Regions from separate parts of the Streptomyces noursei ATCC 11455 genome, predicted to be linked through region 1. Evidence: riboswitches for the same ligand, from Rfam matches in the RefSeq annotation. Region 1 holds a riboswitch; the other holds the start of a gene.

Region 1 (7,243 bases):
CCTCCCATGGCGTCAACGGCGTGGCGCTCGCCGTCTTCGTCTTCTTCTTCCTCGCCGTCACGGTCATGGGCTTCCTGGCCGCGCGCTGGCGCAGGGCCGAGCAGTCCGCCAGCCTCGACGAATGGGGCCTGGGCGGGCGGAGCTTCGGCACCTGGATCACCTGGTTCCTGCTGGGCGGCGACCTGTACACCGCGTACACGTTCGTGGCCGTGCCGGCGGCGATCTACACGGCCGGCGCCGCCGGCTTCTTCGCCGTCCCGTACACCATCCTGGTCTACCCGCTGATCTTCACCTTCCTGCCCCGGCTCTGGTCGGTCTCGCACCGGCACGGGTACGTCACCACCTCCGACTTCGTCCGCGGCCGCTTCGGCTCCAAGGGCCTGTCGCTGGCGGTGGCGCTCACCGGCCTGCTCGCCACGATGCCCTACATCGCGCTCCAACTCGTCGGCATCCAGGCCGTGCTGGACGTGATGGGGGTCGGCGGCGGCGAGCACGCCAACTGGTTCGTCAAGGACCTGCCGCTGCTGATCGCGTTCGCCGTGCTGGCCGCGTACACCTACTCCTCGGGCCTGCGGGCGCCCGCGCTGATCGCGTTCGTCAAGGACGGGCTGATCTACCTCGTCATCGTGGTGGCGATCATCTACATCCCGATCAAGCTGGGCGGCTTCGGCGAGATCTTCCACTCGGCCAAGGAAACGCTCGCCGTGCACGGGCCGACCGGCAAACCGCGCGGTGAACTGGCCAGCGGCCCCAACGCGCAGTGGGCGTACGCGACGCTCGCGCTCGGCTCGGCGCTGGCGCTGTTCATGTACCCGCACTCGATCACCGCGACGCTCTCCTCGCGCAGCCGCAACGTCATCCGCCGCAACACCACGATCCTGCCGCTCTACTCCCTGATGCTGGGCCTCCTCGCGCTGCTCGGCTTCATGGCGATCAAGGCCGGCACGGACACCCGGGGCAATGCGCAGTTGGCGATCCCGCAGCTCTTCGCGGACATGTTCCCCAGCTGGTTCGCCGGGGTGGCGTTCGCCGCGATCGGCATCGGCGCGCTGGTGCCCGCGGCGATCATGTCGATCGCCGCCGCCAACCTCTTCACCCGGAACGTCTACAAGGACTTCCTCAAGCCCACCGCCACGCCCGAGCAGGAGCACAAGGTCGCCAAGCTGGTCTCCCTGCTGGTCAAGGTCGGAGCGCTGGTCTTCGTCCTCACCATGGACAAGACCGTCGCGATCAACTTCCAGCTGCTGGGCGGCATCTGGATCCTGCAGACCATGCCGGCGCTGGTCGGCGGCCTCTTCACCCGGTGGTTCCACCGCTGGGCGCTGCTGGCCGGCTGGGCGATCGGCATGGTCTACGGCACCCTCGCCGCGTACGGGGTGGCCAGCCCGACCCAGAAGCACTTCGGCGGCTCCAGCGCGGAGATCCCCGGGATCGGCGAGATCGGCTACATCGGCCTCACCGCGTTCGTGCTGAACGTGGTGGTGACGGTCGTCCTGACGGTCGTCCTCAAGGCCCTCAAGGCCCCTGAGGGCACCGACGAGACCTCCCCCGACGACTACACCGCCGACCTCGGCGACAAGGGCGTCGTCGCCGACCTGCCGCCGGCGACGACGGGTGCGCCGGCGGGGCACTGAGGCGCGCCGACACCTACGGTCGAGGGCCGCCGCGCTCCCCCAGGGGCGCGGCGGCCCTCCGCCGTGCAGGGGACGCACGCGGCCGAGGGGGCAGTCCGTCAGCCGCCGGGTGTCGAACGCCCTGCCCACCGGTGACGGGAGGGAGAGCGGATCGCCGGGCGGGGTCATGGAACCTTCTCCTTCCGGAGAGCTGCGGAGTGGCGGAGCGGAGACCTCTGACACCGACCATAACGACGGCCACTGACAGTGACGACCGCACTCAACGACCCGGCCGCACACGCCCGTTGGCTCGGTCACACTGGCCCCATGGACATCACGATCAGACCCGTACGCCAGGCGGAGTTCGAGACGGTCGGGGAGCTCGTGGCGGAGGTGTATCTGGCCGAGGGGTTGCTGCACGGCGGGGCGCACGATCCGTACGCGGCGGAGCTGCGGAAGGTGGCGCACCGCGCGGAGCACGCCGAGGTGCTGGTGGCCGCGGACGGGGTGGACGGGGCGGTGCTGGGCGCGGTGACGTTCGCGGCGCACGGCAGCCCGTACGCGGAGTTGGCCGGGCCCGGGGAGGGCGAGTTCCGGATGCTGGCGGTGCGGCCCGAGGGGCGCGGGCGCGGCATCGGGGAGGCCCTGGTGCGGGCCTGTCTGACGCGGGCGCGGGCGCTGGGGCTGCGCGGGATGGTGCTGTCGAGCCAGCAGCACCTGCTGCCGGCGCACCGGCTCTACCGGCGGCTGGGGTTCGCGCGGGCGGCCGAGCGGGACTGGGCCCCGGTGCCCGGTCTCACGCTGTGGGCGTTCGCCCGCGAGCTGACCTGAGCGGCGTTCCGGCGGGCTCCGAGCCGCCTTCGGGCGGGCCGCCGGCGGGATTTCGGCGGGGTTCCGAGGCGTTTCGGAGGGGATCCGGGCGAGTCGGCGCTTCGTACACCTGGGGGAATGGTATGAGGCGGCGACACAAGATGTGGGGGTGCGTGCGGGGAGCGACACAAGATGTATGCTCGTCCTCGCTGTCGCCGCAGGGGAATCCGGTGCGAATCCGGAACTGTCCCGCAACGGTGTGCGAGCGCGGACCACGGCCCTTTCCCCAAGGGCCGGTCGAGCGCTCCCGAGTCCGAGGACCTGCCGACGGTACGCCCGCACCGCCATCGGTGCGGCGTCGATACGTCCGGGCCCCGAGGGATGGGCAGATGGACGCCGCGCGGCCGACCCGCGCACCCCCGGTTCGCCGCGGGGTGCCCCCTGCCCGCACGGCTCCCGTCATGCCGCCACCCCTCCCGGCCCCCGCCGAGTGAGGGAGAGCATCAGGTGACCATCGCGCCAACGGAGCCAGCGTCAGACGCCGAGGTCGTGCAGCCCGTGGTGGCCGCGCCTCCCGCGCACGCGGACGGGCCGGGCACCGCCCTGCTGCGGACGCTGACCGAGCTGACCGCGGACCTGACCGCGACCGACCCCGGCAAGGTGGCCGCCGCCGCGCTGCGCGGCCGGCACCCCGGGTCCGACGAGGCCGAGTTGCGGGCGCTGGCCACCGAGGCCGCGGCCGGGCTGATCGCCGACGAGCCGCAGTACTCCAAGCTCGCCGCGCGGCTGCTCACCCTCGCCGTCGCCGAGGAGGCCGCCGGTCAGGGCGCCACCTCCTTCTCGGCGTCGATCGCGGTCGGCCACCAGGAGGGGCTGATCGCGGACGTCACCGCCGCGTTCGTCGACACCCACGCCGAGCGGCTGGACGCGCTGGTCGACAGGGCACTGGAGGCCGGCGCCGACGACCGGTTCGGGTACTTCGGGCTGCGCACCCTGCACTCGCGCTATCTGCTGCGGCACCCCACCACCCGCAAGGTGATCGAGACGCCCCAGCACTTCCTGCTGCGGGTGGCCTGCGGGCTCGCCGAGGACGACTCGGCGCGGGCGCTCGCGGACGTCGCCGAGCTGTACCGGATGACCAGCACGCTCTCCTACCTACCGTCCTCCCCCACGCTCTTCAACTCCGGCACCCGCCACCCGCAGATGTCCTCCTGCTATCTGCTGGACTCCCCGCTGGACGAGCTGGACTCCATCTACGACCGCTACCACCAGGTGGCCCGGCTCTCGAAGCACGCCGGCGGGATCGGCCTGTCGTACTCCCGGATCCGCGCCCGCGGTTCGCTGATCCGCGGCACCAACGGGCACTCCAACGGCATCGTGCCGTTCCTGCGCACCCTGGACGCGTCGGTGGCCGCGGTCAACCAGGGCGGCCGCCGCAAGGGCGCGGCCTGCGTCTACCTGGAGAGCTGGCACGCCGACATCGAGGAATTCCTGGAGCTGCGGGACAACACCGGCGAGGAGGCCCGCCGGACCCACAACCTCAACATCGCGCACTGGATCCCGGACGAGTTCATGCGCCGGGTGGAGGCGGACGCGGACTGGTCGCTGTTCTCCCCCTCGGACGTGCCCGAGCTCGTCGACCTGTGGGGCGAGGAGTTCGACACCGCCTACCGGGCGGCGGAGGCCGCGGGCAAGGCCCTCAAGCAGGTGCCGGCCAGGGTGCTGTACTCCCGGATGATGCGCACCCTGGCGCAGACCGGCAACGGCTGGATGACGTTCAAGGACGCCGCCAACCGCACCGCCAACCAGACCGCCGAGCCCGGCCGGGTCGTGCACTCCTCCAACCTGTGCACCGAGATCCTGGAGGTCACCGACGACGGCGAGACCGCGGTCTGCAACCTGGGGTCGGTCAACCTCGCGGCCCACCTGGGCGCCGAGGGCGAGATGGACTGGGAGCGGCTGGACGCCACCGTCCGCACCGCCGTGACCTTCCTCGACCGGGTCGTGGACATCAACTTCTACCCGACCGAGCAGGCCGCCGCCTCCAACTCCCGCTGGCGGCCGGTCGGTCTGGGCCTGATGGGCCTGCAGGACGTCTTCTTCCGGCTGCGGCTGCCGTTCGACTCGGCCGAGGCCCGGGAGCTGTCCACCCGCATCTCCGAGCGGATCATGCTGGCCGCCTACGAGGCGTCCGCCGACCTCGCCGAGCGGCACGGCCCGCACGCGGCCTGGTCCGCGACCCGTACGGCGCGCGGCGTGCTGCACCCGGACCACTACCCGAACGCAGAGCCGCGCTGGGCGGACCGCTGGACGGCGCTGCGCACCCGGATCGCCGCGACCGGGATGCGCAACTCGCTGCTGCTGGCCATCGCGCCGACCGCCACCATCGCCTCCATCGCCGGCGTCTACGAGTGCATCGAGCCGCAGGTCTCCAACCTCTTCAAGCGCGAGACGCTGTCCGGTGAGTTCCTCCAGGTCAACACGTACCTGATCGAGGAGCTCAAGGAGTTGGGCCTGTGGGACGCGCGGACCCGGGACGCGCTGCGGGAGGCCAACGGCTCCGTCCAGGAGCTGGCCTGGATCCCCGAGGACGTCCGGTACCGCTACCGCACGGCCTGGGAGATCCCCCAGCGCGCCCTGATCGACATGGCCGCGGACCGCACGCCGTACCTGGACCAGAGCCAGTCGCTCAACCTCTTCATGGCGTCGCCGACCATCGGCAAGCTCAGCTCGATGTACGCCTACGCCTGGAAGCGCGGCATCAAGACCACGTACTACCTGCGCTCGCGGCCGGCGACCCGGATCGCCCAGTCGGCCCGCGCCGCGTCCGTCCCCGCACAGCTGCCGGTGGCCGACCCCGAGGCGGTCGCCTGCTCCCTGGAAAACCCCGAGTCCTGCGAGGCATGCCAGTAATCATGACCACTGCACCCGAGAAGAACGCCGGCGCCGCCCACACCGTCACCACCGGCGGCCGCAAGAACCTCCTCGACCCGGGGTTCGAGCTGACCCTGCGCCCCATGCGCTACCCGGACTTCTACGACCGCTACCGGGACGCGATCAAGAACACCTGGACCGTGGAGGAGGTCGACCTCCACTCCGACGTCGCCGACCTCGCCAAGCTCTCCCCGGGCGAGCAGCACCTCATCGGCCGTCTGGTGGCGTTCTTCGCCACCGGCGACTCGATCGTGGCCAACAACCTCGTCCTGACGCTGTACAAGCACATCAACTCCCCCGAGGCGCGGCTCTACCTGAGCCGTCAGCTCTTCGAGGAGGCGGTGCACGTCCAGTTCTATCTGACGCTGCTGGACACCTACCTCCCCGACCCGGACGACCGGGCCGCCGCCTTCGCCGCGGTGGAGAACATCCCGTCCATCCGCGAGAAGGCGGAGTTCTGCTTCCGGTGGATGGACCACGTCGAGCAGCTGGACCAGCTGGAGAGCAAGGCCGACCGCCGCCGCTTCCTGCTGAACCTGATCTGCTTCGCGGCGTGCATCGAGGGCCTGTTCTTCTACGGCGCGTTCGCGTACGTGTACTGGTTCCGCTCGCGCGGCCTGCTGCACGGCCTGGCCACCGGCACCAACTGGGTCTTCCGCGACGAGACCATGCACATGGACTTCGCGTTCTCGGTGGTGGACACCGTCCGCGAGGAGGAGCCCGACCTCTTCGACGACGCGCTCCAGCAGCAGGTCACCGACATGCTCAAGGAGGCCGTGGAGGCGGAGCTGCAGTTCGCCCGCGACCTGTGCGGCGACGGCCTGCCGGGCATGAACACCGACTCGATGCGCGAGTACCTCCAGTGCGTGGCCGACCAGCGGCTGCAACGCCTGGGCTTCGCCCCGGTGTACGGCTCGGAGAACCCGTTCTCCTTCATGGAGCTGCAGAACGTCCAGGAGCTGACCAACTTCTTCGAGCGGCGCGCCTCGGCCTACCAGGTCGCCGTCGAGGGCTCGGTCTCGTTCGACGACGACTTCTGATCCCGGCCGCCCGACCTGTCGTCCGGCCACCCGCCGAATGTGAGCGTTCGATTAGCGGGTGGCCGGAGCGGCAACCGGAGCCCGTGCCACCACATCTACGCAGATATGGAGGGCAGGAAGAAAAGTCGCCGATACATCGACTACCCCCGTCTCGGCCGCAAGGGGGTGCGCCGCTGGCTGCCGTCGTGGCGCCTGTGGCTGGGCACGTTCACCTTCGTCCTCGCCTGTCTGGCGGGGCTGTTCGCGTTCGTCTACGCGAAGATCGACATCCCCAACGAGAACGCGCTGGCCGCCCGCGAGGCCACCGTCTACTACTGGGCGGACGGCAGCCAGATGGTCAGCGTCGGCGCCGTCAACCGGCAGAACGTCACCCTCGACAAGGTGCCCAAGCACGTCCAGAACGCGGTGATAGCGGCGGAGAACGCCACCTTCTACGAGGACCACGGGGTCTCCCTCACCGGCATCGGCCGGGCCGTGGTGAACATGCTCTCCGGCGGGGACACCCAGGGCGGTTCGACCATCACCCAGCAGTACGTGAAGAACACCTATCTCTCGCCGGACCAGACCGCCGCCCGCAAGGTGAAGGAATTCATCATCGCGCTGAAGGTCAACAACCGGAAGTCCAAGCCGGAGATCCTGCGGGGCTATCTCAACACCAGTTGGTTCGGCCGCGGTTCGAACGGCATACAGGCCGCGGCACACGCCTATTACGGCATCGACGCCAAGGACCTCGATCCCAGCCAGGGCGCCCTGCTGGCCGCCGTGCTGAAGGGCTCCGAGCAGTACGACCCGGGGCTGAGCAAGGCCAACCACGCCCGGGCGGTGGCCCGTTGGAAGTGGATCCTC
Region 2 (7,243 bases), 4.8 Mb from region 1:
GCCTGTTTCCCGCGGCCGACCACGACCCCCGGCCGGTGCTGAACCGTCTGCACCACACCCCGGTACTGGCGCTGTGGGGCGTCTACGACAACCAGATACCGCCCGGGGAAAGCGCACGGATCTTCCGGGAGTCCCTCGACCGGGCAGGCAACAGGCACGTCGTCATCGGCTTCGTGCCCGGCGCCGCGCACAACGGACACCGGACGACGGACGGCTTCGACCGCATCGGCGGCCCCCTGTTCCACGGCAAGCCACTGGGAGAGCTGCCGCCCGGCTACGCCCGGACCATGACCTCCTGGATCCGGGCCGTCGCGGCCGGCCACCCGCCCGAGTCCCGCACCGCCCCCGCACCGCCCCAGGCCATGTCCAGCACTCCCGTCCCGGGCCGCACCTGGTGGGCATGGCTCCTCCCCGCCCTGCTGTGCGTCGGCTTCGCCGCCTACCCCCTGAGCGCCGTCCTGCGCCGGGGCCCGGCCGTACGCCCCGGGCGCTGGCTGTCCGGACTGGGCCTGCTCACCGTCGTGGGCGCGACGCTGTGCCCGCTCGCGGTGTACGTGGCGGGCGACGGGGCCGCGGCACCCGTCCTGTGGGGGCGCCCGCTGGCCTGGCTGGCCGTGCGGACGCTCGCCATCGCCGTGCTCGTGTCGGCGGGTGTCACGGTCGCCGCCGTCCTGCGCAGGCACCGCACCCGGGGCAGGGCGGCCCTGCTCCGACTCGCGCCGGCCGCCCTCGCCACCATCGGCTTCGTGCCGTGGGCCGTGTGGTGGGGGGTGTTGCGGCCCTAGGGTCCGTCCGATGGGTCATGGCCGGGTCCGCGGTGTCCGGCGCGGACCCGGCCTCGTCCGTCGTCACAGCCTGGCGCCGCCGGTGGCGTCGATCACCTTCCCGGTGACCCAGCGCGCGTCGTGCGAGGCGAGGAACGCGACGATGTCGGCCACGTCGTCCGGCTGGCCGACCCGGCCCAACGCGGCCCGCGATGCGGCGTCCGCCTCCGCGGCCGGATTGCCGCGCAGCCACTCGGCGTTGACGTCGGTGTCGATGATCCCGGGCGCGACCGCGTTGGCGGTGATGCCTCGGGGACCCAGTTCCTTGGCCAGGTTGAGGGTGAAGTTGTCCAGGGCGCCCTTGGTGGCGCCGTAGGCGATGGCCTCGGGCATGGCCAGCCGGCCAGCGCCGCTGGAGACGTTGATGATCCGGCCGCCGTCGCGCAGCCGCTTCAGCCCTTCCCGTACGACGAAGAACGGGGCACGGACGTTGACCGCGAAGACCTTGTCGAAGTCCTCCTCGGTCAGCGCGGGGAGGGCCGCCAGCATCCCGATGCCCGCGTTGTTGACGATGATGTCGACCGCGGGCCGCGCCTGGGTCCCGGGAGCGTGTTCCGTGATCCGTTCGTCGAAGGCCGACCAGAGGTCGGCGGCGTCGCCGTGGTGGCCCAACGGGGCGTGCAGCGCGACCGCCCGGCCACCGTCCTCGCGGATGCGCGCTACCACGTCGTCCGCCGCAGCCGCGTCGCGGGCGTAGGCCACGGCGACCACGGCCCCGTCGCGGCCGAGGCGTTCGGCGATGGCCCGCCCGATGCCCCGGCTGCCTCCGGTGACCAGGGCGATCTTGCCGTCGAGCGGGCGGTGGTGGCGGTGCTGCGTCATGGCGGATGGCTCCCTCTCACGTTGCGGGCGCTGCTGCGCGCGCTGGTGATCGGGACGTTAAAGCCTCACACGGATGTGAGAGTCAAACCGTCGCGCGCCTGACGGCGGAGTGCGCGGGCAGGAGGTGACCGGCGGGGCCTGGGCGGTATTTCGCTCGATCGCGCCGTGGCGGACCCGGTAGGTTCCCGCCGTGAGTGATGACGAGGAAACGGAGATCCGCCTCGCGGCGACGGCGGACGCGGCGGCGATCGCCCACATCCACATGGCCTCCCGCGCGGCGGCGATGCCGTACCTGCCGGCGCAGAAACGGGGTCACGAGCAGGTGACCCGATGGTTCGAGCAGGTCGTCCTCACGACGTGCCGGGTGTGGGTGGCGGTGCGGGGGACGGAGATCCTCGGCTACGCCGCCCTCGAAGGCGACATGCTCGAACACCTCTATCTGCGGCCCGAGTTGCGCCGCCGAGGCATCGGCACCCTGCTGCTCGACGAGGTCAGACGGCACAGTCCGGACGGGCTGTCACTGCACGTCTTCCAGCAGAACACCCAGGCCCGCGCGTTCTACGCACGCCATGGCTTCCATGTGCTCGACACCAGCGACGGCGACCGCAACATGGAGAACCTGCCCGACATGACCCTGCGCTGGCCCGGGCGGTGACCAGGTGCCGAGGGTGGGGAGGGGGTCGGGGAGGGGCGCACGACTCCCCTCCCCGACCAAGCGGTCCCGGTGTCAGGAGGTCGGCAGCTCCGCACGGACCGTGCGGGCCGCGGCCACCAGGCTCTCCAGGGAGGCCCGCACCTCGGGCCAGTCACGGGTCTTGAGCCCGCAGTCGGGGTTGACCCACAGGCGTTCGGCGGGGATGGCCCGCAGGCCGGTGCGCAGCAGGTCCGCCGCCTCCGCCGGGCTCGGCACGCGCGGGGAGTGGATGTCGTACACGCCGGGTCCGGCCTCGCGCGGGTAGCCGTGGGCGGCCAGCTCCCGGGCGACCTGCATATGGGACCGGGTGGCCTCCAGGCTGATCACGTCCGCGTCGAGGTCGTCGATGGCCTGCACGATGTCGCCGAACTCGGCGTAGCACATGTGGGTGTGGATCTGGGTGTCCGGGCGCACCCCGCTGGTGGACAGGCGGAAGGCATCGGTGGCCCACGCCAGGTACGCGGGGCGGTCGGCGGCGCGCAGCGGCAGCGTCTCGCGGAGCGCCGGCTCGTCCACCTGGATCACCGATGTGCCGGCCGCCTCCAGGTCGGCGACCTCGTCGCGCAGTGCCAGGGCGACCTGGCGCGCGGTCCGCGCCAGTGGCTGGTCGTCGCGGACGAAGGACCAGGCGAGCATGGTGACGGGACCGGTGAGCATGCCCTTGACGGGGCGTTCGGTCAGTGACTGGGCATAGGTCGTCCAACGGACCGTCATGGGCTCGGGACGGGAGATGTCACCGGCCAGCACCGGCGGGCGGACGTAGCGGGTGCCGTAGGACTGCACCCAGCCGTGCCGGGTGGCGAGATAGCCGGTGAGCTGCTCGGCGAAGTACTGGACCATGTCGTTGCGTTCGGGCTCGCCGTGCACCAGGACGTCCAGCCCGGCCTTCTCCTGGAAGGAGACGACCTCCTGGATCTCGGCCCTGATCCGCTCCTCGTAACCGGCGGTGTCGATCCGGCCGGCCCGCAGGTCCGCGCGGGCGGCGCGCAGTTCGTCGGTCTGGGGGAAGGATCCGATGGTGGTGGTCGGCAGCAGCGGCAGGCCGAGGTGGGTGCGCTGGGCGACGGTCCGCTGGCCATATGCCTGGGAGCGCCGGACGTCGGCCTCGGTGACGGCCGCGACGCGGGCCCGCACGGCCGGGTCGTGGGTGAGGACCGAATTGGCTCGGGAGGCCAGGTCGGCGCGGTTCGCGGCGAGTTCGGCGGCGATGGTGTCGGTGCCCTGCGACAGGCCGCGGGCCAGGGTCACCAGCTCCGTGGTCTTCTGCCTGGCGAAGGCCAGCCAACGGGCGATCTGCGGGTCGATGTCCCGCTCCAGGGCGGCGTCCAGCGGCACGTGCAGCAGGGAGCAGGACGCCGCCACATCGACCCGGTCGGCGAGGCCGAGCAGGGTGCCGAGGGTGGCCAGCGACTTCTCCAGATCGTTGATCCAGATGTTGCGGCCGTTGACCACGCCCGCCACCAGGCGCTTGCCCGGCAGTCCGCCGACGGCCGCCAGCGCGTCGAGGTTGGCCGCGGCCGCGTCGGTGAAGTCGAGCGCCAGTCCGTCCACCGGAGCCTTGGCCAGTACGGGCAGGGCATCGCCGAGCCGGTCGAAGTACGACGCGACCAGCAGTTTCGGGCGGTCGGTACGGGTGCCCAGTTCGCGGTAGGCCCGTGCGGCGGCGTTCAGGTCGGCCGGGGTGCGGTCCTGCACCAGGGCGGGCTCGTCGAGCTGCACCCACTCCGCGCCCGCCGCCCGCAGGTCGGCGAGGACCTGCGCGTAGACCGGCAGCAGCCGGTCGAGGAGGGTCAGCGGCTCGAAGTCGGCGGCCACGCCTGGGGCGGGCTTCGACAGCAGGAGGTAGGTGACCGGGCCGACCAGCACCGGCCGGGCCGTCAGCCCGAGCGCGAGGGCCTCCTCGAACTCGGCCACCTGCTTTGCGGAGTCGGCGGCGAAGACGGTGTCGGGGCCCAACTCCGGCACGAGATAGTGGTAGTTGGTGTCGAACCACTTGGTCATCTCCAGCGGCGCGACGTCCTGCGTGCCGCGCGCCATCGCGAAGTAGCCGTCGAGGGCGTCGGCCGCGACGGCGGCGCGGTGGCGGTCCGGGACGGCACCGACCATGACGCTGGTGTCCAGCACATGGTCGTAGTACGAGAAGTCACCGGTGGGCACCTCGTGGATGCCGGCGTCGGCCAGTCGCCGCCAGTGGGCACGGCGCAGGGTGCGGGCGGTCTCCGTCAGGGCGTCGGCGGTGACCTTGCCCTTCCAATAGCCCTCGACGGCCTTCTTCAGTTCCCGGTGCCGGCCCTGGCGGGGGTAGCCGTACACGGTGGCCCGTGCTGCCGCGGCTGCGGGCTTCGCTGTCACGGAACTCTCCTTCGCGAAATGGTCTCCTGAAACGTCCCGGCGAGGGAACGAGGAGCGCGAAGGGATGACGAACCGGGCGGATCCACGGTGCGCTCGCGACGCACGTGTCCGCCTGGTATGTACGCCGACCCGCCCTCGAGGTCACCGGGATGTCCGTGTACGCAGGGGCGCACACGGGCAACGGGCAGGTCTTCGGACTCGCGGGCGCGCCTGCCGGAGTCTTCCGGCGGGCACCTACTGGCCGTCGCTTCCCGGATCCGCGGCCCGGATCCAGTGCGTATGACGGCGGTCGTTCCCACTCACCGCTGCGGGGCAGTCCCGGATTCCCACCGGGTTCCCTCTTGCGACGCTCCCGTCTGGCGGACGGGGCGAACCTGTTGCCCGGCCAGCGTAGAACGCCGTCCCCCTGACGGTCACCCATGTTCAGATGCCGGACTATGAGATGAGACACAGGTGGCGCAGGGTTCGGCCGCGGCGGGGCGCGGCGCGACCCCCGGAGCACCGGTCCGCACGCGTCGCCGCGCGCCCGCCCTCGCCGGCGCCCCTTTCCCCTCCCCGCGTCCTCCGGTCCCGAAGTACTTCGATATCGATGGGGACGGCACCGCCGTGGACGCGGGGCAGGAATCCAGGAATTCCAAGGAAGCGGCAGCAGGGGCGAAAGGCACGCCCCACAGCGTGCCAATTCGGCACGGAAAGGGGCTGGTCACAGAGGAGATGGGTGGTTTTGCAGAGCAGTTCACCGACGGGCGCGGGCGGCGACTCGCGGGGAGTGGAAGTTTCCGGAGAATGCCTGGGATGTCGGCGATGACCAGCTGACTTGCCCATCCGTTCGCGAGCGGAGACCGGCATGATCTAGCCCCCGTCGCCGATTGGCTTCAACTCACCTATTTCCACTAAAGTTTGGGGTGCACCGCACAGGAAAGGGGCGCAAAAATGGCCGTCAAGGAAACCATCCAGGTTGATGAGTCGCAGAAGGATGAGCCGGGTGTTCAGGAGGTAATCACTCCTGTTCCGGTCGGCAACCAGATTGTCAAGAAGGCGACTTACTGGCAGTCGATTCTCCAGGACGACCTCAATCCCGAGGTGACGGACGGCGTCACGCCGATCCGGTTCGCCGTCCCCGAGATGGTCGACGAGGAATACGAGACCGAGGAGTCGAACGAGGACGGCACCAAGAAGATCGCGATCCGTCAGGTTCTCGATCTCAAGTGGTACGAGGCCGACCTCGGCGCCGAGAACGTGGCCAAGCTCCAGGAAGCGGTCAAGCCCTTCGTGGCCGTCGCCCGCGCCTCCGAGGCTCCCACGTCGAAGCCGGCACGCAAGAAGCGCGCGGCCAAGTAAGGAAGCAACGCCCCCTCCGACGAGGGGGCGTTCACGTCCGTACGACCGGGCGCGATCACTACGGCGCCTGCGCGGCCCCTGCCGGCGCACCGCACACGGGCGGGCCGGTCCGGGCCGGGGCGGGGTCCTCGTCCGGGCTGCCCGCTTCGGTGGCCGTCTCCTCGTCGGTCTCCCCCGGGTGCATGATCTGGACGTCCCGCAGCAGCCCGTCCACCAGGTCGTCCAGGTCGAGGCGCTTCTCCACCGACCGCAGGTCGGCCAGGCCGGCCCGGAGGGTGACCCGGGGCGGTGCGAGGAGCTTGCAGCAGTCCTCGTCGGGCAGTACGGAGATCTGTTCGGTGCCGATGGACCGGGCTTCGTCGATGATCTCCTGCTTCTCCCAGCCGATCAGCGGGCGCAGCACCGGCAGGGTGGCGGCCTCGTCGACGGCGGCCAGGTTCGCCAGGGTCTGACTGGCCACCTGCCCCAGGCTGTCGCCGGTCACCAGGGCCTCCGCCGCGATCCGGCCCGCCAGCGCGGAGGCCACGCGGACCATGAGCCGTCGTTGTGCGACGACTTGGAGCCTGCCGGCCCCCGCGATCGCCAACTGCTTCTGTGCCTGGCCGAGCGCGATGACATGCAGCCGTCCGGCGGGCTGACAGCGGTTGAGTTCCCTGGCCAGGGCGTACGCCTTGTACATGGAGGCGGCGTTCGTGTAGGGAGCGCCGGTGAAGTGGACGAAATCGCAGCGCAGTCCACGGCGCATGGCCCGATAGGCCGCCACCGGTGAGTCGTACCCACCGGACAGCAGCACCAGCGCGCGTCCGCTGGAGCCGACGGGCAGTCCGCCCGGCCCCTGATGGCGGACCCAGGAGACATAGCTTTCCTTGTGGTCGATCTCGATGGAGATCCGCACGTCGGGGTGGGAGAGGTTCACCGGCACCGGCCCGAGGGCTTCCCGGACCCGGGCCCCGAGGAAGCGCTCGAACTGCGACGAGGTCATCTCGAAGTTCTTGTTCCGGCGCTTGACCCGCACGGCGAAGGTGACGCCGGGCCGCTCGGCGCGGACGCCGGCCAGCGCGTCCACGGCTGCCTCGGTGATGTCCGTCACGGAGGTGGGCACGCGCACGGCGGGCTCCACCGAGTTGAACCCGATCACCCGGCGGGCGCGGTCGACCAGGACGTCCTGGGGGACGTCGCCGCCGAGCACGGTGACGTGCTGACCGGACTT

Evidence for each region. A riboswitch is a leader RNA that binds a small molecule or an ion and turns the genes downstream of it on or off. The one in region 1 is predicted to bind cobalamin.
Region 2: it holds a riboswitch for cobalamin, as region 1 does, so the genes downstream of both, metE (5-methyltetrahydropteroyltriglutamate--homocysteine S-methyltransferase) here and SNOUR_RS14625 (ribonucleoside-diphosphate reductase subunit alpha) in region 1, are expected to answer to the same signal.

Annotation. Positions count from the first base shown of each region.
Region 1 covers NZ_CP011533.1:3,530,063-3,537,305, forward strand. The annotation lists gene mctP (monocarboxylate uptake permease MctP) at 1-1,634, shown strand, start outside; gene SNOUR_RS14620 (GNAT family N-acetyltransferase) at 1,941-2,444, shown strand; cobalamin riboswitch at 2,614-2,766, shown strand; gene SNOUR_RS14625 (ribonucleoside-diphosphate reductase subunit alpha) at 2,931-5,336, shown strand; gene SNOUR_RS14630 (ribonucleotide-diphosphate reductase subunit beta) at 5,339-6,397, shown strand; gene SNOUR_RS14635 (transglycosylase domain-containing protein) at 6,503-7,243, shown strand, end outside.
Region 2 covers NZ_CP011533.1:8,325,486-8,332,728, reverse strand. The annotation lists gene SNOUR_RS35570 (alpha/beta hydrolase family protein) at 1-785, shown strand, start outside; gene SNOUR_RS35565 (SDR family oxidoreductase) at 849-1,646, opposite strand; gene SNOUR_RS35560 (GNAT family N-acetyltransferase) at 1,837-2,301, shown strand; gene metE (5-methyltetrahydropteroyltriglutamate--homocysteine S-methyltransferase) at 2,374-4,692, opposite strand; cobalamin riboswitch at 4,859-5,085, opposite strand; gene SNOUR_RS35550 (Lsr2 family protein) at 5,626-6,033, shown strand; gene thiI (tRNA uracil 4-sulfurtransferase ThiI) at 6,092-7,243, opposite strand, start outside.